3 regions of the Exiguobacterium sp. s138 genome follow, and region 3 is predicted to be linked to each of the others. Evidence: riboswitches for the same ligand, from Rfam matches in the RefSeq annotation. Region 3 holds a riboswitch; each other region holds the start of a gene.

What was found. A riboswitch is a leader RNA that binds a small molecule or an ion and turns the genes downstream of it on or off. The one in region 3 is predicted to bind S-adenosylmethionine.
Region 1: it holds a riboswitch for S-adenosylmethionine, as region 3 does, so the genes downstream of both, KNP91_RS10220 (Na+/H+ antiporter NhaC family protein) here and KNP91_RS10925 (LLM class flavin-dependent oxidoreductase) in region 3, are expected to answer to the same signal.
Region 2: it holds a riboswitch for S-adenosylmethionine, as region 3 does, so the genes downstream of both, KNP91_RS07850 (methionine ABC transporter ATP-binding protein) here and KNP91_RS10925 (LLM class flavin-dependent oxidoreductase) in region 3, are expected to answer to the same signal.

What each region holds. Positions count from the first base shown of each region.
Region 1 covers NZ_JACSMW010000004.1:10,882-18,993, reverse strand. The annotation lists gene KNP91_RS10235 (hypothetical protein) at 74-535, shown strand; gene KNP91_RS10230 (aldo/keto reductase) at 640-1,452, opposite strand; gene KNP91_RS10225 (hypothetical protein) at 1,610-1,810, shown strand; gene KNP91_RS10220 (Na+/H+ antiporter NhaC family protein) at 1,852-3,159, opposite strand; SAM riboswitch class I at 3,238-3,341, opposite strand; gene KNP91_RS10215 (metal ABC transporter solute-binding protein, Zn/Mn family) at 3,410-4,363, opposite strand; gene KNP91_RS10210 (alpha/beta hydrolase fold domain-containing protein) at 4,540-5,499, shown strand; gene KNP91_RS10205 (histidine phosphatase family protein) at 5,551-6,141, shown strand; gene KNP91_RS10200 (YwpF family protein) at 6,138-6,623, opposite strand; gene KNP91_RS10195 (hypothetical protein) at 6,766-7,095, shown strand; gene KNP91_RS10190 (nicotinate phosphoribosyltransferase) at 7,122-8,112, opposite strand, start outside.
Region 2 covers NZ_JACSMW010000003.1:111,557-119,668, reverse strand. The annotation lists gene KNP91_RS07890 (DinB family protein) at 19-474, shown strand; gene KNP91_RS07885 (arsenate reductase family protein) at 511-864, shown strand; gene gcvH (glycine cleavage system protein GcvH) at 929-1,312, shown strand; gene KNP91_RS07875 (thioredoxin family protein) at 1,414-1,692, shown strand; gene KNP91_RS07870 (class I SAM-dependent methyltransferase) at 2,242-2,880, shown strand; gene KNP91_RS07865 (S-ribosylhomocysteine lyase) at 2,884-3,348, shown strand; gene KNP91_RS07860 (PLP-dependent cysteine synthase family protein) at 3,345-4,268, shown strand; gene KNP91_RS07855 (bifunctional cystathionine gamma-lyase/homocysteine desulfhydrase) at 4,261-5,427, shown strand; SAM riboswitch class I at 5,487-5,592, shown strand; gene KNP91_RS07850 (methionine ABC transporter ATP-binding protein) at 5,674-6,696, shown strand; gene KNP91_RS07845 (methionine ABC transporter permease) at 6,693-7,358, shown strand; gene KNP91_RS07840 (MetQ/NlpA family ABC transporter substrate-binding protein) at 7,393-8,112, shown strand, end outside.
Region 3 covers NZ_JACSMW010000004.1:154,914-163,025, forward strand. The annotation lists gene KNP91_RS10900 (prohibitin family protein) at 1-250, opposite strand, end outside; gene KNP91_RS10905 (ABC-F family ATP-binding cassette domain-containing protein) at 552-2,177, shown strand; gene KNP91_RS10910 (NUDIX domain-containing protein) at 2,263-2,628, shown strand; gene KNP91_RS10915 (SRPBCC family protein) at 2,708-3,166, opposite strand; gene KNP91_RS10920 (ATP-grasp domain-containing protein) at 3,269-4,216, opposite strand; gene KNP91_RS10925 (LLM class flavin-dependent oxidoreductase) at 4,213-5,271, opposite strand; SAM riboswitch class I at 5,343-5,448, opposite strand; gene KNP91_RS10930 (DUF975 family protein) at 5,557-6,195, opposite strand; gene KNP91_RS10935 (DUF2325 domain-containing protein) at 6,263-7,528, opposite strand; gene KNP91_RS10940 (DUF817 domain-containing protein) at 7,619-8,112, opposite strand, start outside.

The sequences.
Region 1 (8,112 bases), 140 kb from region 3:
ATTTTAATAATCGTCATTAAAGCAGTGTGAAAATGGGAATATTAAAAAAAACGACCGGAAAGGAGGGGGAAGGATGGAAAACGTACACTATGTACGTGTCGCGGATGCCGTTTGGGATTCGTTTGGAGATGATCCCCATATCATCATGGACTGGATTTTATTTATCCATGAAACACAACCCGATCATGAACAATTGTTTGCACTCGAAGAAACGACTCCGTTGTATCAGTTGATGAGTCAAATCGATATCTTCATTGATCAAGAGACCCATTATAATCTGGGACGGGCGATTGTCGGAGAGGAACTGATCGTCAATGAAGAGCATGCAGCAATCGTCGGTATCCTTCCCTTACCGTTGCTCATCATTTCTTCGGAGGTCATGCGAAATTTTGATCGCCAAGCACTTGAAGTGATTTATCAGGAAGCCGGCCGACAAGGTGATTTTGATGAGGTCTGGGAACAGTTCGGAAATTTATGCGCTTATTTTCACCAGGCGGAAGAGGCGCAGGATACGATTCTCGTCTATTATGTCTGACGGTCCATCACTCATATAGGAAAAAGGGGAGGTGGATGTGAATATCCGCCTCCCCTTCGTCTATAGAAAAACCATTTTTCTTTAAACCGATTGTGTATGTGTACTTAAAAATCGATTTCGTCCGGATCCGGTCCGAGACGGACATCGGTTGCCAAACGGTCAATTTTCTCGAGATCATCTGCATCGAGTTGGAAGTCAAAGACGTCAAAGTTTTCCGCAATGCGTTCGGGTGTGACCGATTTTGGAAGCGCCACGATGCCGTTGTCTAAATGCCAACGCAAGACGACTTGTGAAGGGGATTTGCCGTGTTTTTCGGCAATTTCCTTGAAGTCATTGATTTCGAGGAATTTTCCTTGCATGAGTGGGCTCCACGCCTCGACTTGAATGCTGTGGTCCTGTAAATATTCATGCAACTCATGTTGCGGAAGTTGCGGATGAAGTTCAACCTGATTGATCATCGGTGTCATTAATCCTTCTTCAGCAAGTGTATCGAGATGATGTTCTTTGAAGTTCGAAACACCGATTGCCTTAATTTTGCCGGCTTCGTAAAGTTCGACCATGGCTTTCCATGCTTCGATATACCCTTCAACCGGCCAGTGGATCAGATAAAGATCAAGGTAGTCGGTTTCGAGGCGTTCAAGTGACTCAGCGAAAGCTTCTTTAGTGCGTCCGGCACGAATGTCATCGTTCCATACTTTAGACGTTAAGAAGAGATCTTCACGGTTCACGCCGCTTTCTTTAATTCCTTTGGCGACACCACGTTCGTTTTTGTAAACGGCAGCCGTATCAATATGACGGTAACCGACACGAAGGGCTTCTGCGACGGCAGCCGGTGCTTCCGTCTCTTCATCGACTTGCCAGACACCAAATCCGATTTGTGGAATCGTGACACCATTTGAAAGTTTTGCGTATTGCATGTGTATACTCCTCCTTCAATGAAACGAGAATATGGAATTGCTCGTTTAGTTTAGCATGAACAAGCAAGAACGTCTGTTTCAACGCTCAAGGGAGGAAAAAGACGGTTAGAAAGCGAAATGAGGAGGGTAAAACTATAAAGGAAACGAGGTGTATTTTATGAAACGATCTGTTAAAAACGTACCAAAAGGTGTGTGGGCCGGCCTTGCAGCCTTATTAGGGACACAAGCGGCATGCTTGTTCCTCGGTGCCCGGAAGACAGGGCGGAATCCATGGGTCTGGGGAGGCGCAGGACTGATTCAGTTCCCGCTTCCAGCGATTGCTTACTTCATTCTCAACCGCCAAGACCGGAAAAAATAAGACAAACACAAGACCCGTCGCTGTTGCGACGGGTCTGTTTGTTATGAAACATTTTTTTGACGTGCGTCCGATGTTTTCCGACGCGGGAAGCCGAAAAGAATCGCAAGAGATCCGCAAACGAACAGCAGGAACGGATAAAACAGATAAGGAATCAGTTCCGGAGAGGCCGTTTTCGTCAATTCCGCGGCAATCAGCAACTGGGCGCCGTAGGGAATGATACCTTGGATGCCGCAAGAGAAGATATCAAGAATACTGGCTGACTTTTTTCGGTCGATGTCATACGTATCGGCGATTTCTGCTGCCAGTGGACCGGCGACAAGAATCGAAATCGTATTGTTCGCTGTTGCGAGGTTCGTCGCACTGACGAGTGCTGCCATGCTGAATTCCGCGCCGCGACGTTGAGAGATTTTTTGCGTCAGCGTTTCTTTCAGGTAAGCAATCCCACCGTTAAAGGTGATCAGACTGACGAGACCACCCATCAGTAATGTCAAAATCGAGATTTCCGCCATTCCCATCAGGCCGTCAGACATGGATAGGACAAAACCGCTTAAGCCGAAGCTGCCGTCAATCATCCCGATGATACCTGTTAAAACGGTTCCACCAATCAAAACAAGAATGACGTTGACGCCAAACAAGGCGAGGATGATGACGGACAGATACGGAATCAGTTTATAAAACTCAAACGCCTTCGCTTCGACGACATTTCCTGTGCTTGAGACAAATGCCAGGATGATGATAGTCAGAATAGCTGCCGGCAAAACAATCAGGAAATTGGTTCGGAATTTATCACGCATGTTGGTTTTTTGTGTCCGGACGGCTGCAATCGTCGTATCGGAAATGAACGATAAGTTGTCGCCGAACATTGCGCCACCAACGACAGCGGCGGCCGCAATCGCAACATTGACACCGGTTGCTTCATGGATTCCAAGGGCAATCGGAGCGAGTGCCGCAATCGTACCGGTGGAAGTCCCCATCGCCATCGAGATGAAGGCGGCGATGATGAACAGTCCGCTCATCAGGAGGGACGGAGGTAAAAATGTTAATGACGCATTGACGGTTGCTTCGATCGCGCCGATTGCATCGGCCGTTCCGGAAAAGGCACCGGCAAGCAAGAAGATAAAGACCATAATCATGATGTCCGGATTTCCTGCACCTGCTGCAATCCGTTCCACGGTCTGATTAATACCGCCTTTTGTTGTGACCGCCGCAAAAATCAAGGCAATCAAAGCCGCAATCAGAATCGGAAACTTGTAAAAGTCATCGTAAAAAATACCGGCACCGATAAAAAGAACTAAAAAGACAAGTAACGGTAGAAGTGCCCATTTATTCGGTGTAATCGTTTCGTTCATCAAACCACTCCTTTTCTACAAGTACAAAAAAAGACTCCTTCGCAAGAAAGAAGGAGGTCTTTACTGAAAAAGACGCTCTTCTTATCTCTCAAGCCGCAGCTTGCTGGATTTGGCACAGTACGATTTAATCGTCCGCTGCCGAAACATCATCGGGCCAGTCCCTCCGTCTCTCGCGATAAAAAGAAGTCATTTAATTGTCTGAAATACGTTTTCTACCGTAACGCATCTTTTACTGCATGTCAACACTACTTCACTGAAGTGCTTGTTTGAGAGTCGCGACATTTTCATTCATCAACTCAAAATACGATGCCTTCTGCTGTGCTTTCGTGACGGACTCGAGGTTGTGGATCGTAATGGCCTCCGCTCCGATTTCCTGTTGAATGACACGGGCAACTTTCGGTGAAACCGTCTCTTCGAAAGCGATATACTTCAAGTCGTGAAGTTGGGCTTCCTTGACGATCGCCGCCAGTTGTTTTTGCGAAGGCTCGTCCGACGGAGAGATACCGGCAATCGGCAATTGCGAGAATCCGTAGCGTTCTGCTAAATATCCGTAAGCGGCATGGGTGACGAGCAATTCTTTTTTGGATCCTTCATCAACAGCCTGTTGCAAGTTTTGATCAAGCTTATCGGCCTTGCTATTAAAAGCGGTGAGATTTTTCTCAAACGTTGCTTTTTTAGCAGGTACTTCTTTAGCGAGTGCCGTCGTAATTGATTGAGCCATCACTTTGGCATTGTTCGGATCGAGCCAGACATGCGGATCAAATTTGCCGTGATCATGTTCTTCTGCCGCATGTTCGTCGGTGTGTCCTTCATGTTCATGAAGCGTGGCGCTTGCTTCGAGTAAGTCGATTCCTTTGCTCGTCTCGACGAAACGGACATCATTGCCTTTCAGACTGGCTTTGATTTTTTTCGAGTACGGTTCAAGCGTCGTACCGGTTAAGAGGAACAGATCGCCTTGTGCGATTTCTGTCAGTTGTTTAGACGTCGGCTCGTACGAGTGCGGATCGGCACCGGGTGGAACAATCATCTTGACGTCGATATCGGTTCCGCCAATTTCCTTGGCGATTGCCGCGGTAGCGAATGTCGATGTATACACACGAAGCTTTTGATCAGTCGCATCTTGACTGGATTCGGAAGAACCGCAGGCAGCAAGAAAAGCAGCGCTGACAAAGGCGACCGTGAAAGCTGAAAGTAATTTTTTCATATGAATAAACCCTCCAAAAAGTATTAAAACGTAATTATTCCGATTTGAACCTTTTCACTATAACGAATCCAAAACGAAGCGTCAAGTACAAGTCGGGGAAGACGTTCGACTTCTAAATAAATCGGGTAAAAGATTAATAAGATTAGAAATCGAGAGTAAGCTTTGGAGGTGATGAGGTGAAACGGGAAACTGCTTGGCTGATGGGAGGAGCGGCAATTTTAACGACAGCCGCAGCCGGGGCGAGCATCTGGAACAACTATGGTGCTTTATTACGCTGGACGGAACCGGCGCTTCCGCTGTCGGAAGTCCAACTCGCGCCACGGACGATTTTGTTTAAAACCGTCGATCAACAAGAACTGAAGTTGGATTTATATTATCCGCCGGGTGACGGTCCTTTCCCGGTCGCGATTTATGCGCACGGGGGAGCCTTCGTCAGAGGAAATCGGGATGATGTCTTTTGTTTTACGCCAATCGTGGAACGTTTCCTGGAACTCGGCATCGCCGTTTGCAGTATCGATTATCGCTTGTTTGAGGACGGCAGTTATTTTCCGGATAATCTGGAAGACGTTCGGGATGCACTTTGTTTCTTAAATCAGGAAGCCGACGATTTACGGATTATGCGGGGACGCATGGTGTTGTGGGGAGACTCGGCCGGCGCCGCGTTAATGCTGACGACGGCACTTTCCCCGATGGAATTCATCGGCGAACAAACAGCTGAAAGCCTCCCGTTGATTAGTGGTGTCATTGCCTTGTATCCTCCGACGAACTTCCTCCTGTTCAAGTTCATTCAAACGTGGATTGCCCATATTAAGTTTTACGGAGGAGGACGGGACGAGTGGCGGGAACTCATGACACGTGTCTCGCCGGTAACGCATTTGACAGCAGACTCGCCGCCGATCATGTTGTTGCACGGAAAAAAAGATCCGATTGTTCCGTTTACGCAAGCGCTCCACTTCGTTGAAAAAGGAGCCGATGTCGGAGCCGACGTCCGGCTGTTTTCCTTCCCGAACGGCACGCATTCCCTGGCGAGCTTTGCCCAGACCGAAAATCCACTCAAAATCGAGCGTTTACTGGAACGGATTGAAGCATTTAGTTGTCAGGTCCTGGCGTTGCCGCCTCGGGAGACCCTTCACTAAAAAAGAAAACATGATACAATCAGTCATATTTCTTTTGAAGGAGACAGTGAGATGACAGAAATTTGTTTAGTGCGTCATGGTCAAACGGATTGGAATTTAAACGAGCGGATTCAAGGACGAGAAGATATTCCGCTCAATGAGACAGGGCGATGGCAGGCTGAAATGAGCGCTGCTTACCTGGCGGAAGAAAAATGGGACGTCTTGATTTCAAGCCCCTTATCGCGGGCAGTCGAGACGGCAGAAATCATCGGACGTTCAATCGGGCTGGATGTAACGGAGACGGATGAACGGTTGGTCGAACGGGAGTTTGGATTGGCGTCAGGACAGCCCGTCGCCGGAATCTATGAAGCCGTCCAAGCGAATGATACGGAACGTGTACCGGGACTTGAAACCGAACAGGAAATCCAACAGCGGGTGTTTTCGGCAATTGAAGAACTGACAGAAAAATACCGGGGACAACGCCTGTTGATCGTCTGTCACTCGCATACAATCAAAGCGGCATTATCCTCGATTGATGATAGCTTCAGTTACCGGACACCGCTGAAGAATGCATGTGCGAACTATATTCGTTTCTCCGACCGGTATGAAATTGACCGCATCAATGTCGCGGATCATATCGTAGATCAAACGATACGTCCTTAAGAGATGGTTGGATTTTCGTGGAGGTACTGTTTAAACGTTTCTTTTGCGATACTCGTAATATGTGCGCCGCGTTTCGAACGTCGGTCTTTGTATTCCTGAATCAAGGCTTCACCGGTGAAATGATCCTCGACGACTTCGCGTAAGATGGATTCCGACAAGTCGTTTTTCATCATGACCATCTTTCCTTTGAACAGATACGATACCCCTTCACTTAAGGGAGTTGATTCGAGCGGCGTCACAATCATCGCAGCCGGATCATTATCAGGTCGTGAGATCGTAATTTCAATCAAGGCCCGTAAATTTTTGGTGAACAACTCGTCGATGATCGGTTGATCATTTTTCAGGACGACAATTTCAGCGACCCACTGTGCCGTCTGATCCGTGCTGACAGTCAATCCATCTTTGATCGTAACGGGAATCGTCGTATCCCGGCCGGATTCATCCATTAAAATACGTAAGGTGCACAATTTAAAGGTTTTCAAGAAAACGCCTCCTTGTTGAATGAACAACAGATTTTCTTCAGTATACCGTGACCGGGCAAACGATGGGAAAGTTTTAGAGAGGATTTTTTAGTGAACTATGTTTAAATGGAAGTAGAAATTAGAAACAGGAGGACCGTTCATTATGCCGCAAGCACTGATAGGAGTATTAGGAATCATTGGCATCATCTTACTTGCCCATTACATCATCTCGTATTGGCATGCTGAACCAACAGACCGTCCGACACTTGCTTATCGTATAGCGCTCCTGATTGCCTGTTTGCTTCTCATCAGTGGAAGCGACCACTTAATCAGTATTTTTTATGCGGATTCCTTGGCAGAGTTCGGTCAACGGATTACGTATATCGTTTTCATCGGAGGTGCGCTTGGTTTCGCTTGGTACTTTCGTCAACAAATGGAACAAGCGGCAATCCAAATGACAGTTACACCAAATGAAACAGCCCACTTCAGCTGAAGTAGGCTGTTTTTATGTTCACTTGTTTATTTGAGACCGCTTGCTGTCCGTGTGTCGCGAATCATATCCAGTTTCAGTTTCCAGAGACGGTCGCTGAAGGTGATGGCATAGACTTCCGGCAGACGAAGGCGTTTGTATTCTTCCCATAGACGACCGATCTGCTGTTCATGGAAATGGCGGCTTTCCTCGATGGTCGGGACCGTGTATACAAGTTCTCCATCAACAAAAATCGGCGTCAGCAACCGTTCGACGTTAAAGTTTTCGATCCGGTTGCGGAATGACGGATCACGGACGTCGATTAGATCGATTGCCTCCAGATCAGTCGGATCTTCATCGAGTAACGTTACGTAATCGCCTTTGAACTTATTCGTGACGCGGTCGACAATCCGGTACACTTCTTTGATGTGTGGTGTCGTCGTCTTCGCTTTTGAGGAAGAGACTTTGATGACCGGAATGAGTTCGCCGTCGACTTCACGTGCGACCAGCTTATAGACCATACCGAGTGCAGGTTGTTCGTATGCTGTGATACCGCGTGTTCCTACGAGGAACGTATTCGCCTGTGCCCCTTGAATCCGTAAGTCTTGAATGACGTATTCGTCGAGATCACCGGATAAGACGATGTCGACATCCGGGAAACCGGCTTCATCGAGCATTGTCCGTGCCCGTTTCGATAAGTAGGATAAATCGCCGGAATCAATCCGGATACCGCGCAATTTATGTCCTTTTGCTTCAAGTTCCTTTGCGACGGTGATCGCGTTCGGCAAACCGCTTTTCAGCGTGTCATACGTATCGACGAGTAATGTCGCTTGATCCGGATAGTAGGCGGCAAACGTCCGGAACGCTGTTAATTCATCATCATGGAATTGGATGTCGGCATGCTCCATCGTTCCACCGCACGGAATACCGAAGTCTCGTCCGGCAGAAGCAAGGCTCGTGACATCAAAACCGGCTAAGTACGACGCGCGGGTTCCGAAGTAAGCAGCATCGATGCCTTGGGCACGACGCGCACCGGCTTCG
Region 2 (8,112 bases), on a different contig from region 3:
TTGAAGGAGGGAGCAAACATGCGACACGAATTGACAGAACTCCAGTTTGCCATCGACTATTACAAATCACTCGAACGGCTTTCCGGGGAAGAATGGGAATTACCGCTTGCCGTCGATAAATGGACCGTTCAGGAATGTGTCAGTCATCTGTTTCTGTGGGACCGGTATTATCTCGATCATGCCGTCTCGAAGTTACCGGATGAACGATTGACGCTTGTTCAAACCGACTATGATGAGTTCAACCGCCTGGCGGTCGAATATGCCCATCATATCGATGCTCTCGCCTTATTGAAAAAAGCCATCGGTGTCCGCCGGGAACTGGTCACACTCCTCGACCGGCTGACGGACGAACAATATGAGCGGACGTATGAAGGAACATTTCAGCCGAAAGCGTTTGTCGAATCCTTCATCGCCCATGACCACCACCATCAAGATCAAATCGATGCTGCATTGGCGCGCTTGAAACGCAACTGATGCATCTGCTAATCTGAAGTCAGAGGTGATGAAAAAATGGTAACAATGTATGGTTATCCAAAATGCAGTACGTGTGTTAAAGCCAAAAAAGCACTGGAAACGAACGGGGTCGAAGTGGACTACAAGCATATCGTCGACGAGACACCGAGTGCCGAGACAATTCGGGAACTTCATCAAAAGAGCGGCGAACCGCTGAAGAAGTTTTTTAACACGAGCGGCCAGTCGTACCGGTCGCAAGGAATCAAGGACCGTTTGCCGGAACTTTCCGAACAGGAGCAATACGAATTGCTCGCAAGTGACGGCATGTTGCTCAAGCGTCCGATCGTTACGGACGGACAAGACGTGACCATCGGCTTTAAAGAAGAACTCTATCAAGGAAAATGGTATTAAGAAGGCTAGTTCATTTGGTATACTGAATGCGTTAGTCCACTATAGATCACAGGGGGAATCGCAAATGAGTCAAGTCAAAGACAATCTACGTTATTCGGAAGAGCATGAATGGGTCGAAGTAACAGGAAACAAGGCACGAATCGGGATTACGGATTTCGCGCAACACGAACTTGGCGATATCGTCTTCGTGGAATTACCGGAAGTCGGCGATACGATTTCTGCCAACGAGCCGTTTGGTTCAGTTGAATCGGTCAAAACGGTATCTGAATTGTACGCACCGATTTCAGGAAAAGTCGTTGCCATCAATGAGTCACTTTCTGATTCCCCGGAACTCGTCAACGAATCACCATTCGAAGGTGCATGGATGGTCGATATCGAGATCGAAGATGATGCCCAAGTAGAAGCGTTGATGGATGCAGCTGCTTACAAATCGATGATCAACGAGTAATACTTACCGAAAAGGCGGCAAGGAAACGCTATCGTTTCCTCGTCGTCTTTTTTTCTGTATACTGGCACAAGATAAGACAAAACAGAGGGGGAATGGAACGGATGAAAGAAGTCACACAGGTCCCGGAAAAGGGTTTTTTGTATGTCTATGCACCGATGTGTGGGACGTGCGCCATCGCCAGCCGTATGCTTGCGGTCGTCGAAGCGACAAAAGACGAAGAATGGATCATGCAGGCAAACGGAAACTTTATTCCGGAATTTTTAGAGCAGGCGCAGGTCATGAGTGTGCCGGCCTTATTGAAAATCGAGGATAATCAAGTCGTGTCAAGGCTTTATGCGTTTCAATCGGTTCAAAATGTCTTTACATTTTGTGCTGAGTAAGAAGGGAAATCCATCCGAGATTTCTCTTTACGCTAAATTGTCGGAATATTTACAATAATTCATTGACAATGCTAAATTATGAATGGTATATTCATATCAACTTCTAGAAATGCTTTTATAGGAAGTCTGGCAGAGATATGAGTTGGCTGTTGCTTTTCATTCCAGAACCGTTCAAAAAAATCCTCCATTGTTTGGTTGTCTCCCCTTAAGTCGTCCCCCAAAGACGAAGCGGCGCAAGGAAACAATTCGGGATTCGAGCAGGAGATCTGTCATGGGAGTCCAGTTCAACTGATATGTCGAAAAGGCGCCGTCCTCTGATACGACGAACGAAGAAGTTCGTGTCAGAGCTGGGTTTTCCTTCGTGGCATTTCTAACCACATTATTCGTGTTGCCGGTTCTCCGGCAACGCCTTTTTTTTGTTTTCCAAAAAATTTAAAGCAGTCGTCTTGCCATTCGGAAATCTCCCTGCTACAATGCGATTAAGGTAAATTACTTTAATTCATATCCGATTAGTCGGAATTAAAAGAGAGATACGGAGGACGAACAGGCATGACAGTACGTTTTATGGATGTTTTTACAGAGTGGGCGTCAACATACGACGACACAGTAACGGGGCATGATCCGGAGTACAAAGAAGTCTTTCGTCGTTATGAAGAAATATTGGATACCGTCGCAACGAAAGCTGTCTCACCGGTCGTTGAGTTCGGGGCCGGAACCGGCAACCTGACACAGCGGTTGCTGGAGCGACATGATCATGTTCTTGCCGTTGAACCGAGTCCAGAGATGCGGGATATTCTCATCAACAAGATTCCGGAACTTCCGGTGCAGGACGGACACTTCCTGTCGTTTACGGCGGACCATGCGAAAAGCTTTGTTTCGACCTATGCGTTTCATCATCTGACGGATGAGGAAAAGGGAGAAGCCGTTGATTTGATGGCGAAGATTTTGCCGCATGACGGAAAAATCGTCTATGCCGATACGATGTTCGTGTCGGAAGAAGCGCGTTTGCAGACAATCGCTGAAGCGAAAGCCCAAGGGTTTAACGGACTCGCAGAAGATTTGGAACGCGAGTTTTATCCACTGATTCCGGTGATGGAACAGATTTTTGCATCGCGCGGATTCGATGTTTCATTTACACAATACAATCACTTCGTCTGGCTCGTAGAAGCCGAGAAAATGGGGGAATAAATCATGACACTCAAAAAAATGAACGTAGAAAGCTTTAACCTGGACCATACGAAAGTCAAAGCACCTTATATCCGCGTCGCCGGTTACAAAGACGGTAAAGTCGATCAAGTCGTCAAATACGACATCCGCTTCACACAACCGAACGTGGAACAAATGCCGATGCGTGCGATGCACACACTCGAGCACTTACTCGCTGAAAATATCCGCAATTACTCGGATGACGTCATCGATGTGTCGCCGATGGGATGCCAAACAGGTTTCTACATGGCGATGATGAACTTCGATTCGGTCGAAAAAATGAGCGAACTCGTTGAGAAAACATTAAAAGACGTCTTAGCAGCAGAAGAAATTCCAGCGCAAAACGAAGTCCAATGCGGATTTGCAAGCGCCCACGACCTTAAAGGAGCGAAGCACTATGCCGAGAAAATGCTTGCCGGTCGTGATGAATGGGACATCGTCTTCGGATGATCGCGAAATCAGTCCGCGACCTCGTCGGAAATACGCCGCTCTACGAGATTACTTCATTCGATTTGCCTGCTGGTACGCGGATTTTGGCGAAGCTCGAATGGATGAACCCTGGGGGCAGCGTCAAAGACCGCCTGGGCATTCAACTCGTTGATGCCGCGATCGAACAGGGATATGTGACACGAGGCGGAACGATCATCGAACCGACTGCCGGCAACACCGGCATCGGTTTGGCGCTCGCCGCTAAAAAATATGACCTTCAAGTCATCTGTGTCGTTCCGGAAAAGTTCAGCCAGGAGAAACAGACGTTGATGCGAGCACTCGGCGCGACTGTCGTCAACACACCAACTGAACTCGATATGCAAGGCGCAATTGATAAAGCAAAAGAACTGGGACAAACGATTCCGAACAGCTATGTCCCGCTTCAATTCGAAAACGAAGAAAATCCGGTTACGTATCAGCGGACACTTGGTCCTGAGCTGATGGCGGAGCTGGATCAGATTGATTGGTTCGTTGCTGGATGCGGTTCAGGTGGAACGTTTGCCGGAACAGCGGCGTATTTAAAAGAACGTCTCGGGACAAAAGGTGCAATCGTTGAACCGGAAGGATCGGTCCTCAACGGGGGACCAGCCGGACCGCATAAGACGGAAGGCATCGGGACGGCCAAATGGCCAAGTCTCGTTTCCCGTGACTTAGTGGATGAAATTCATACGATTTCCGATCATGACGCTTTTACGAAAGTCCATGAACTGGCGGCCCGTGAAGGATTGCTCGTCGGCAGTTCGGCCGGCGCGGCACTCGTTGCAGCACTTGATCTGGCACATCGTTTTCCCGGCAGTACCATCGTCACCGTCTTTGCGGACAGTGCCGAACGGTATTTAAGCCAACAAATCTTTGAAAAGGTGGACGAGACACATGCGTAAAAAGACAGCATTGATTCATGGAGGAACAGGCGTCGATCGAGCAACAGGTGCCGTTACACCCCCGATTTATCAGACAAGTACCTACAAACAGGAAAAAATTGGTCAGTTAAAAGAAGGATATGAGTATTCCCGGACAGCGAACCCGACACGGACGAGCATCGAACGTCTGATTGCCGATCTTGAAGGCGGTGCACGCGGTTTTGCCTTCGGATCAGGGATGGCAGCGATTCACGCGGTGTTCAACCTGCTCGAATCAGGCGACCACATCGTCATGACAGATGACGTCTACGGCGGGACATTCCGTTTGATGCAGCGTGTCTTACCGAAGTTCAACATCCAAGTGACGTTCGTCGATACGACGGATCTCGCGGCGACGGAAGCTGCGGTGCAAGACAACACGAAGATGCTGTATGTCGAAACACCGACGAACCCGTTGTTGAAAGTTACAGATATCGCAGCAGTTGCTGAGATCGCGAAACGCAACAACTTGAAACTCGTCGTCGATAACACATTCGCGACACCTTACTTGCAACAACCACTCGCTCTCGGCGCAGATATCGTGCTGCACAGCGCGACAAAATACATCGGCGGTCATTCGGACGTCGTCGCCGGACTTGTCGTTGTCAACAGCGACGAGCTCGGAGAAGATCTTCACTTCATCCAGAACTCGACCGGCGGTATTCTTGGACCGCAGGACAGCTTCCTGCTCGTCCGTGGATTACGGACGCTTGGTATCCGGATGGATGCAATCGAAGAAACATCACACGATCTCGTTCAGTTCTTACAGGAACAGGACGTCGTTTCAAACATCTTCTATCCGGGACTGGCATCACATCCGGGTCACGCGACACAACAGAAACAGGCGACCGGTTTCGGCGGAATGATCAGTTTTGATGTCGGTTCAGCAGAAAATGCGGAGAAACTCGTCGAAGCGACACATTTCTTCACATTGGCTGAAAGTCTTGGAGCGGTCGAGAGTTTGATTTCCGTTCCGGCACGGATGACGCATGCGTCGATTCCAGCAGAGCGTCGCGCAGAACTCGGAATTACAGATGGTCTCGTTCGGATCTCGGTCGGTCTTGAGGACGCGGAAGACTTGAAAGAAGATTTGGCACGTGCTTTCAGTCTGCTTCAACCGGTTTCAGAAAAAACTGTTTGACAAGCAAAATAACCCCTGCTAATATTCAGATTATATTAAAAATAACTAAATACCGATAACTCTTATCGAGAGTGGTGGAGGGACTGGCCCGATGAAACCCGGCAACCGCGGAATTTATTCCGAAGTGGTGCTAATTCCAGCAGACGATTGTCTGCAAGATGAGAGCAAATGGTTTTGTGTACTGAAAAAGTGCGCGCGTTTGCTCTAAAACGTGCGCACTTTTTTTTATGTTTAGGAGGGACCGTATTGATTCGCTTACAGGATGTAGGAAAGATTTATCGCTCGAAGCGCGGATCGGTTGAAGCCGTCGTCAATGTCGACTTGTCAATCGAGCGCGGTGAAATTTTTGGGATAATCGGTTATTCAGGGGCAGGGAAATCAACACTGATTCGTTTGCTGAACATGCTTGAGGCACCGACGAGCGGCTCGATTCAAATCGATGGTGTCGAAATGACGACGCTCAAACCAAAAGAATTACGGGGCGTCCGTAAAAACGTCTCAATGGTGTTCCAACACTTTAATCTGCTTTGGTCACGGACAGTCGAAGAAAACATTATGTTCCCGCTTGAGCTCGGCGGTTATCCGAAAGCCCGCCGTAAAGAACGGGTTGCCGAACTGATTCAGCTCGTCGGACTCGACGGACGTGAAGGCGCTTATCCATCGCAACTGTCAGGTGGACAAAAACAACGGGTCGGGATTGCCCGGGCACTGGCATCCAATCCGGACGTCTTACTCTGTGACGAAGCGACAAGTGCGCTGGATCCAAAAACGACCGACTCGATCCTCGAGTTGTTGGTCGACATCAACAAAAAATTAAAACTGACCATCGTCTTGATCACACACGAGATGCATGTCATTCAAAAAATCTGTCACCGGGTCGCCGTCATGGAAGCCGGAAAAATCGTCGAACAGGGACCGGTTGCTGAAGTATTCCGTCACCCGAAACAGGCGATGACAAAAGAGTTCGTCAAACAATTGACGTCACCGTCTGAAAACGAATTGACGTTTGCGAAATTACGCGAGCGGTATCCGACCGGGAAAATCGTCCAGCTGACGTTTGTCGGTTCGACGGCGGAAAGTCCGATCCTTGCCGAAGTCATGAAAGATTCGAACTTATTATTCAATATCATCGGCGGAAACGTCGGACAGACGCAGGACGGAGCACTCGGAACGCTGTTCATTCAGTTGCTCGGTTCGGAACAGGAAGCACAAGCGGTCATCGCCAAACTTCAAGCGAGTGACGTTGAAGTGGAGGTGGATCACCGATGAGTACATTTTTTGCAGATGTGGATTGGGATATGGTCTGGGAAGCAACCGGCAGCACCGTTTATATGACGGCCGTTGCAGGGCTCGCAACGTTTGTCCTTGGATTGGCAATCGGTCTGTTGTTATATGCGACGAACGAAGAATTGTTGTTTAAAAACCGAACACTATATTCCGTGCTCAGCTTTTTAGTCAATATCTTCCGCTCGATCCCGTTTATCATTCTATTGATTCTGTTGATCCCGATCACGAAAATCATCGTCGGATCATTCTTAGGACCAACGGCTGCATTACCTGCGTTAATTCTCGGTGCAGCACCGTTTTACGGTCGGATGGTCGAACTGGCACTTCGTGAAGTCGATAAGGGTGTCATTGAGGCGGCTGAATCGATGGGAGCAACGAAGTTTCAAATCATCTATAAAGTCCTGATTCCGGAAGCCTTGCCGGCAATCGTCTCAGGAATCACCGTTACGCTTGTCGCACTCGTCGGTTACACGGCAATGGCCGGGTTAGCCGGTGGTGGTGGACTGGGGGACATGGCCTTCATCGAAGGATTCCAGCGTTCACAAAATAACATCACGGTCATCGCGACACTGTTGATTCTTGTCATCGTCTTCATCATTCAAATTATCGGTGACCTGCTTGTCAAAGCCATCGATAAACGGTAACACCTATCTTATTTAACCTTGGGAGGAATCATTCATGAAACTTTGGAAAAAATTCGTCGGCACAGCAACCGTATCGGTCTTAGCAGTCAGTCTTGCAGCATGTGGAGAAGAATCTTCATCAGGCAGCAGCGATTCAAAAACACTCGTCATCGGAGCGTCAAACGTTCCCCATGCTGAAATTCTCGAGCACGTCCAAAAAGAATATGAAGCAAAAGGCTATAAACTCGAAATCAAAAAGTTCCAGGATTACGTCCTGCCGAACAAAGCACTTGCTGAAAAAGAAATCGATGCGAACTATTTCCAACACGTCCCGTACCTGGAGCAACAGGAAAAAGAAAACAAAGACTATAAATTCGCGAGTGCCGGCGGCGTTCACGTCGAACCGCTCGGTGTCTACTCTAAAAAATACAAGTCTTTGGATGAACTGCCAAAAGGTGCAACGATCTTAACGAGCTCAAACGTCGCTGAACGCGGACGTGTCTTGACGTTCCTTCAAAACGAAGGGCTGATCAAGTTGAAAGACGGTAAAACAACCGATGCACAGCTCAAAGACATCGCGGAAAACCCGAAAAACATCAAGTTCAAAACAAACATCGAAGCGTCACTCTTACCGCAAGCTTACAAAAACAACGAAGGCGACGCGGTCCTCATCAACACGAACTATGCGATTGACAACGGGTTGAACCCGTTGAAAGATACGATTGCCCTGGAAGACGAGTCTTCACCGTACGTCAACATCATCGTCACACGTGAT
Region 3 (8,112 bases):
TCATGTTGTCGAGCGATTTCGTCTGTGTCCGGATCGGATATTCAGTGACACGTGTGATCGGCGAAACGATATGCCAGCCTTGCGACAGGGTCTCGTCCTGGACACCGCTTGACGGTTTATAGACGACCCCGACCTGTCCGGGTTCAATTTGTTCGACGATGAATGGTGTCATCGCAAGCAGGGCGACGACGATCACACCTGCGATGATCATCGACGGCCTGATACGTTTTTTCGGTTTGATTTCTCTCATTTTGAGTCTCCTTTATCAATTTTATCTTGGATATACTTATACAGTTCAATGGCCAGCAAGACGATCAGTGCAAAAAATAACAACGTAAAAAGTGTTGCCACGCCGTCCTCCTCCTTCATGAATGTTGTACCTACTCTTACGCTTCAGATTGGAAAATGTTTCATTTTGTTTAAAACCACGGTTGCTAAATTTTGCAATCCGGTCTAAGATGTAAAGAACTTTGTCCTTGAAACGAGACGTATCATTTTGTGGTACACTCGTAACAGCACATCACACACTAGAAACGAGGGTTCATCTCTATATGATTACAGTACAAAACGTCGGTCTCCGCTTTGCGGACCGTAAATTATTCGAAGACGTCAACATCAAGTTCACACCGGGCAACTGCTACGGTCTCATCGGTGCAAACGGTGCCGGTAAATCAACATTCCTTAAAATTCTTGCCGGTGATATCGAAGCCCAGCAAGGAGACGTCATCATCACGCCGGGCGAACGCCTTGGTGTCCTTCGCCAGAACCACTATGAATATGAAGAATTCCAAGTCATCGAAACGGTCATGATGGGGCATAAGCGCCTTTATGAAGTCATGAAAGAAAAAGATGCTATCTATATGAAAGAAAACTTCTCGGACGAAGACGGCATGCGTGCTGCCGAGCTCGAAGGTGAGTTCGCAGAAATGAACGGATGGGAAGCAGAGTCGGAAGCGGCAATGCTTTTACAAGGTCTTGGTATTAAAGAAAACCTGCATACGAAAACAATGGCTGAATTAACAGGCGGAGAGAAAGTTAAAGTATTGCTTGCCCAAGCCTTGTTCGGTAAACCAGACATTCTGTTGCTCGATGAGCCTACCAATGGTCTTGATCTGAAAGCCGTTAAATGGCTTGAAGAGTTCTTGATCGGGTTTGAAAATACGGTCATCGTCATTTCCCACGACCGTCACTTCCTCAACAACGTGTGTACGCATATGGCCGATCTCGATTACGGGAAAATCCAACTGTATATCGGAAACTATGATTTCTGGTATGAGTCAAGTCAGCTCGCTTCACGTATGGCAGGCGATCAAAACAAGAAAAAAGAAGAAAAAATCAAAGAACTTCAAGCCTTCATCGCCCGTTTCAGCTCGAACGCTTCCAAAGCGAAACAGGCGACATCACGGAAAAAGTTGCTTGATAAAATTACACTCGACGACATCCGTCCGTCGTCACGCCGTTATCCGTTCGTCGGCTTCACACCGGAACGTGAAATCGGAAACGATCTGTTGATCGTCGACGGCATTTCGAAAACAATCGATGGTGTCAAAGTCCTTGATAATGTCCGTTTCTCGTTAAACAAAACGGATAAAGCCGTCTTTATCAGCCAAAATGACATCGCGATCACGACACTCTTCAAAATTCTGATGGGTGAGATGGAAGCGGACAGCGGAACATTCAAATGGGGCGTCACGACGTCACAATCTTATCTGCCAAAAGATAACTCCGCTTTCTTCGAAGGTTCGGACAAAACGATTCTCGATTGGTTGCGCCAGTATTCGCCGGCTGACGAGAGCGATACGTTCCTCCGTGGTTTCCTCGGCCGGATGCTCTTCTCCGGTGAAGAAGTCATGAAAAAAGCGTCTGTCTTATCCGGGGGAGAAAAAGTCCGTTGCATGTTATCAAAAGCGATGCTCAGCGGCTCAAACGTTCTTGTCCTCGACGATCCGACGAACCACTTGGATCTCGAATCGATCACGGCACTCAACGATGGTTTGATCGCTTACAAAGGCGCGATGCTCTTCAGTTCGCATGACCATCAGTTCGTTGAAACGATTGCAAACCGGATCATCGAATTGACACCAAACGGTATCGTCGATAAAGAAACAACATACGATGAATACCTCAACAACGAGTCTGTTCAACAACAATTGTCTACGTTGTACGCAACAAACTAATGCAGTCTACAAGAGACCTGTCCTAACGGATTGGGTCTCTTTTTTGTACACTAAACGTATGAATCGGAACAGAGGAGGAAATCATGTGCGTCACCGTGCCTGCGCAGCTTTGATTAAGAACAATCAGATTTTGATGGTCCGTCTTGAGACAAACGATCGAAGTTTCTGGACATTACCCGGAGGGGGGCTCGAGGAAAATGAAACCTTCGAACAAGCGGTCATTCGGGAGGTGCAAGAGGAAGTGAATCTCGCCATCCGCATCATCAAACCTCTTTACTCAGAAACTCACGCAAACGGACAAGAGATCTGCTTTTTAGTCAGACAGATTGATTCACGCGAACCGATTTTAGGATATGATCCAGAACGTTTAGAGGGAAATCAAGTTCTGACCGGAGTGAGATGGACGCCACTTTCGGAGATGACCGCCGATCGACAAGTCGCAAAAATTTAACGGCTTTGGGATATGACATACTCTTTTTGTAAAACCAAACGAAAGGCATCTGCTCCAGTCGAGTAGATGCCATTATTGATCATGTACGCAGTTGACTTGCCTCTTCTTCCACACGTCGGAGCAATTCCTGCACGATTTTTTCTGTTTCCCGTTCGCCGCCAAGCGAAAGCAGGCTTCGTCCGACGAAATTCGCCCCTTCGTTTTTCCCCGTATAAATCAGCTGACAACTTGTTTCGTCAAGCCGCTTTAACGTAAACGTCATTTCGAGTTTAAAGATTTTGGCAAGCGTAAAACCAATCGTATTTTGTTTGAAATCCGGTTGATTTGTATAGGCAAGATCCGTCACGATATATGTCTCGAGGCGATTCCCTTGCATATACGTTTGCCGGTATGTCGAACCGACGACACCCGGTTTCCGTTCGATCACCTCGTGCTGGACGACACCTGGAATCAGGCGTTGTAACCGATCGTGATCAAAGATATGCCAGGCTTCCTCGATTGGAACATCCAGTCGCTTTTCTTCATGCCACGTTACCACCCGAACACCTCCCTTTACTGAAAAATACCCTGATGCGTGCAGTTCTAACTTCAGACTGCACACATGCAGGGTATTTGGCCTATTTTAATCGGTCCGTGATGATTATTTTACGGTCTGACGTTCGAGGGCCGCACCAAGGAACTTCGCCAGTTCGAGCATTCCGAACTTACCGGCGGCCGCTTCCGCATCCGAGTTGTAGTTCGTATTCGTGTTGACGTCATACGTATAAATCGTTCCATCCGCATCCTTGATGAACTCGATGCCGGCGACGGCAATCTGATTCGCTTGCAGGAATGCTTCGTACTTTTGAATGATTGGATCATCAAATCCGTCAACGACTTTAAATTTCATCGGTGTTTGCGGTGCTTCTTCCCCGACCGGGCAGAATAAGTCATCGATCACACACGCATCCGCCGGGCACAGTTCAAAGCCTTCTGATGTATCAACTTGGACAGCGTAAACGAATTTTCCACCGACGAATTCACAGCGTGTAATATACGGTTCCGGTGCCTGGATATACTCTTGGATCAACGTGATTCCGTCGACCGGCTCATCAAACGTCGGACCGTCAAGATACGTCTCGAGTGCTTCAATCGAGTGGAACAACTGGACGCCGAGCCCTTTTCCGGCACGGTTGTGTTTTGTGATGAACGAAGATACGCCGATATTTTTCGCCGCTTCAACAATCTGATCACGTCCGACGGCAGCCGTCGTTTTCGGAACCCGGATACCGGCTTTTCGAAGAGCCGTATACTGATTGATTTTACTGACTTCCAGTCGCAACGCACGTGTTCCGTTGAAGACCGTCCGGTCGTGTTCCTCGAGCCACGCGAGCACCCCTTCCGTCAGTTCCGGCGCGTAGCGGTGCCCGCGCGTATGCGAAGACGCACTCATCCGGCTGTAGAAGACGCCTTCCGGCGGGATTTCATCAAGCGGTACCTGTCCTTCATCGAGATGCCACTGTTCGTACGGCAGTTCCAGTTCCTCCAGTCGTTTGATCAGATGATCCGTCCATTCCTGATTTTCGTGTAAGATATGAATTTTTGTCATTTGATTTGACCTACCTTTCGTTTTTCTTCGACGAGCGGCATGACGTCGCGCGCGAAGCGTTCCATTTCTTCCAGTTGCGGTGAGAATTGAAGGAGCAACAGAGTAACGCCGACGTCTTCAAAGGCAAGAATCCGCTCGGCAATCTGTTCCGGTGTCCCAATTAAATCAGGACGGAGTCCGCGGTTCGAGACCGAATAGTCATTCCGTTTTACCTGTTGTTCGAGTTGCGATTTACTGACGAAGTCATCATACCCGGCGTACCCGGCACTGTCTTCCTTCACATCCGTAATCCGTTGCCACTCGCGCACCGCCTCTTCTTCCGTATCGCGGCAGATGATATAAGCTGCCAGTCCAAAACTTTCAAGCGGCGGTTGCCCTGTCGCTTGTCGGCGCGCCTTCATATCCTCAATCTTAACGGACACTTCTTCCACTGTTCCGCCGTGCATGACATAGGCATCACAGTGGTTGACGATGGTTTGCTTGCCGGCTTCACTTTCTCCACCTGCATACAATTTGATGCCCGGGCGTTGCGCCGGTTTTGGATGTAGTTGTGTCTTCTCGAGCGTATAGTAGTTACCGTCAAAGCTGTACGGGGAAGCATCTGCCCATAACCCTTTCATGATCGTGACAAACTCTTCCGTTCGGGCGTAACGTTCGTCGTGAGCCGTGAAGATCCCGTTGTACTGCCGGGCTTCTTCTTCCCACCAGGCGGAGACGACGTTCAGCGTAAAGCGCCCGTTGCTGAGTTGATCGATGTTTGCTGCCATCTTCGCGGTCGTCGCCGGATTATGGAATCCCGGACGGACGGCTGTCATGATTTCGAGACGCTCCGTCGTTGCGGCAATCGCCGCTGCTGTCGTCCAGGCTTCGAGACTTGGTGCTTCAAGCCCTTTGATGTCATTTAAGTTTAATTCCGCAATCAGTGTCGTCGAAAACCCGATTCGTTCTGCCGTTTGCGCGACCTGTTTCGCATAGTCGAACGTCGCCGGCATCTGTTCGTCTTCAACATTTCGTAACCATCCGCCAAAAATCGGTAACCAAAATCCATACTCCATCCGTTATGTCCCCCTTATAAAAAAATCGCTCTTCTCGAAAATCGAAAAGAGCGACGGATTGATCATGTCTGCTCTTATCTTCAAAGGAAAAATTCCTTTTAGGAAGTAGCACCTTCCGCTACGCGCGGGGTTGCTGAAGTGTCTTCGGGCCGTTCCCTCGACTTCTCTTGATAAGAATTATTGGAATTATCGTACACTTTTTAGCAGAGTAAAGCAACCATTAAACCTTGTTTTCCAATCGGAATTAAAAAAGGACGAGAGCTTGGCTCCCATCCTCTTCTCAAATTAATATGGTGCTACAAACGTTGATTGTTCACCAGGTGCTTCTTCTCCGCGGATCCGGTCGTAGAATTTCGCAAGCGTGACGCTGAAATAAGGTCCGACCCATAAGAAGGCGATTCCGATTGTAATTAAACCAAGCAGGAACCAGCCGATGAATGAAAGAACAAGCATGAAGGCTTCCATCTTATGTCCATCCATCATTTGTCGCGAACGTGTAATGGCGTCCAAAATACCGATTGACGGCTCATCGCGTAAAATGTAGAACGTCAAGAGGTATGAAAATGACTTGATGATTCCCGGGATGATCAGTAGTAAGAACCATAAACCAAGAAAAATACTTTGAACAATCGAAAGACCGACTGCTTTTAAGAAGATTTTGTACGGCTCAAACAAATCAACGATTTTCGCCTGTTCTTTCCGGGCGACAGACATCGCAAGCCATGTCCAGCCAATTGCTAGGGGTAGCAAAAGAATATTCAGTAAGAAACCGATCAAATCAATGGCTTGGATATCTTCATTCGCATCAGAAGAAAACATCGTTGGAATACCTTGAATGATGAGAAACAGTAAAAACATAAGTGCCATGAAGACCCAGCGACCACTGAGCGCTTCACGGGCGGATAATTTTAATTCTTTAATCATGAAGATCCTCCTCAAAATAAGTTCTATCTCTATTTACGGCTAATTAGGAGAGGAGTTTCATCTTTTTTCAGGATTTTCCTGTTTTCAACTGATTTAAGCGGGCTTTTTCAAGTTGGCGCTGGCATGCCGTATACAAAGAACGCCGCCCATCCAGCCGTTCCATCGCAAAGGGGATGTCATGTTTTTTCGCCTGGGCGATGACGTGTGCAGAAGCCGCATGAGATACCCGGCTTGTGACGACGACGATGGCATCGGTCTTTTTGGCAAGACCGGCGATTTTCTTCGCAGATTGAGCATCACCCGACAGATGAATCAGTTCGATTCCAGTTTTTTCGAAAAACGTCCGGTAGACCGGAGCTTGCTGTTCATTTCCGACGATGACGAGCCGCATGCCTTCGAACGATGCAAAATCGAGTGGTTCCTTATCAACGAAGTCAATCGGTTGTCCCGGTAGCGACGTCGTCACAAGCGGTGTCAACGGTTCGGATTTCTTTTCACGAATTCGGCGTGTCTTCCGTTCCTGTTTGACTTTCGACTTGCGTTTCATTTGTTTCAGATAGCGTTCCGATTTTTTGACGGCTGATCCGTGAGTCGGTTCAACTGACGAAGGTCCTGATGTGGTTGGACTGTTCGACGTTTCTAACAGTTGTACCGTCGGTTCTTCATATTGGAACGGATACTTCCAAGCAATCGTCAGTGTTTCCGGACGACCTTTCCACATGACGAGATCGACGAGCTGTCCTTCTTTCAGATGGAAGAATCGCATGTCTTCAACCGGTGTGGCGTAATAAAAGGACTTACCCGTCTCATCCTTTAATGGTCCTTCGACCGTCGATTCAATGATGCCATGATTTTTAACGATACATTTTTCAAAAACGATTCGTTCAGACAGTGGCTTCATCCGGTCAGTCGCGACAACAGCCATCACTTCAAGTGTCGTCCGGCGGGAGTCCTGATGTACGACTTGGACACGGATTTCCATTCCATGTTCAAGGTTCCATTGCCGGATTTCTGTTTCCGAGATATGACTGTTCGGCCATTCCCGTAAAGAACCACCTTTTAATTCCCGCACAAACGTATAGGCGTAACGTTGTTCGATGACAGGATTGATCTGTGCAGGAGGAATGACAGATTGTTCGAATGTGACCTCTTCTTCTGGTTCGCTCCACGCGATGTCCGGTTTTGCGGAGGGTGTATAGTAACGCGACATCTGCACCCATTCATCGATTCCCCGGATTTCCTCGAGCAGTAAGTCCCATTCTTCCACCGTTTCGACTACTTTCATTTTACCGGCGACTAACGTCTTCGCCTGCTCTACGATTTGTTGCATCATCTTCGACAACCCCTTTGCTTTTTTTCCAATATAGCAAGGGGCTGTCGGTTAGGTTGCTCAAAAAAAGACCAGGTTATTTTTTGTATATGGTTAGGATTTTATTTCGATTGAAGGATCACCGAGCCGGTATTTTTCGACGGAGACAATCAGAATCGTGATGATGACAAGTAAAAACCAGGACGATAACTTCCCGAAGTCGACCAGTTCCCATCCATCCTGCTGATTCGGATACACCCATCCTTTAAAAAAGGTCACGATGTTTTCCGCCAGCCAGATGAACCAGGCAATCAACCCAAACGAGAGGGTGAGCGGCATTCGGTAGACCGTTTCATCCAGACGGAAATAGACCCAGGACTTATAAAAGACGAGAGCAACAAGTCCCATCAAAATCCAACGGAAATCAAACAACCAATGATGGGTAAAGAAATTGACGTATACAAGCAGACCGGTCGCTAGAGCAAACAGAGGCCGGGGAAACTGTGTGATACGGAGGTCAAACCGGCGGAAGGCCTGACAGATATAACTGGCGACGCTCGCGTACATGAAGCCGGCATAAAGCGGTACACCCAACACCTTGCTGAAGG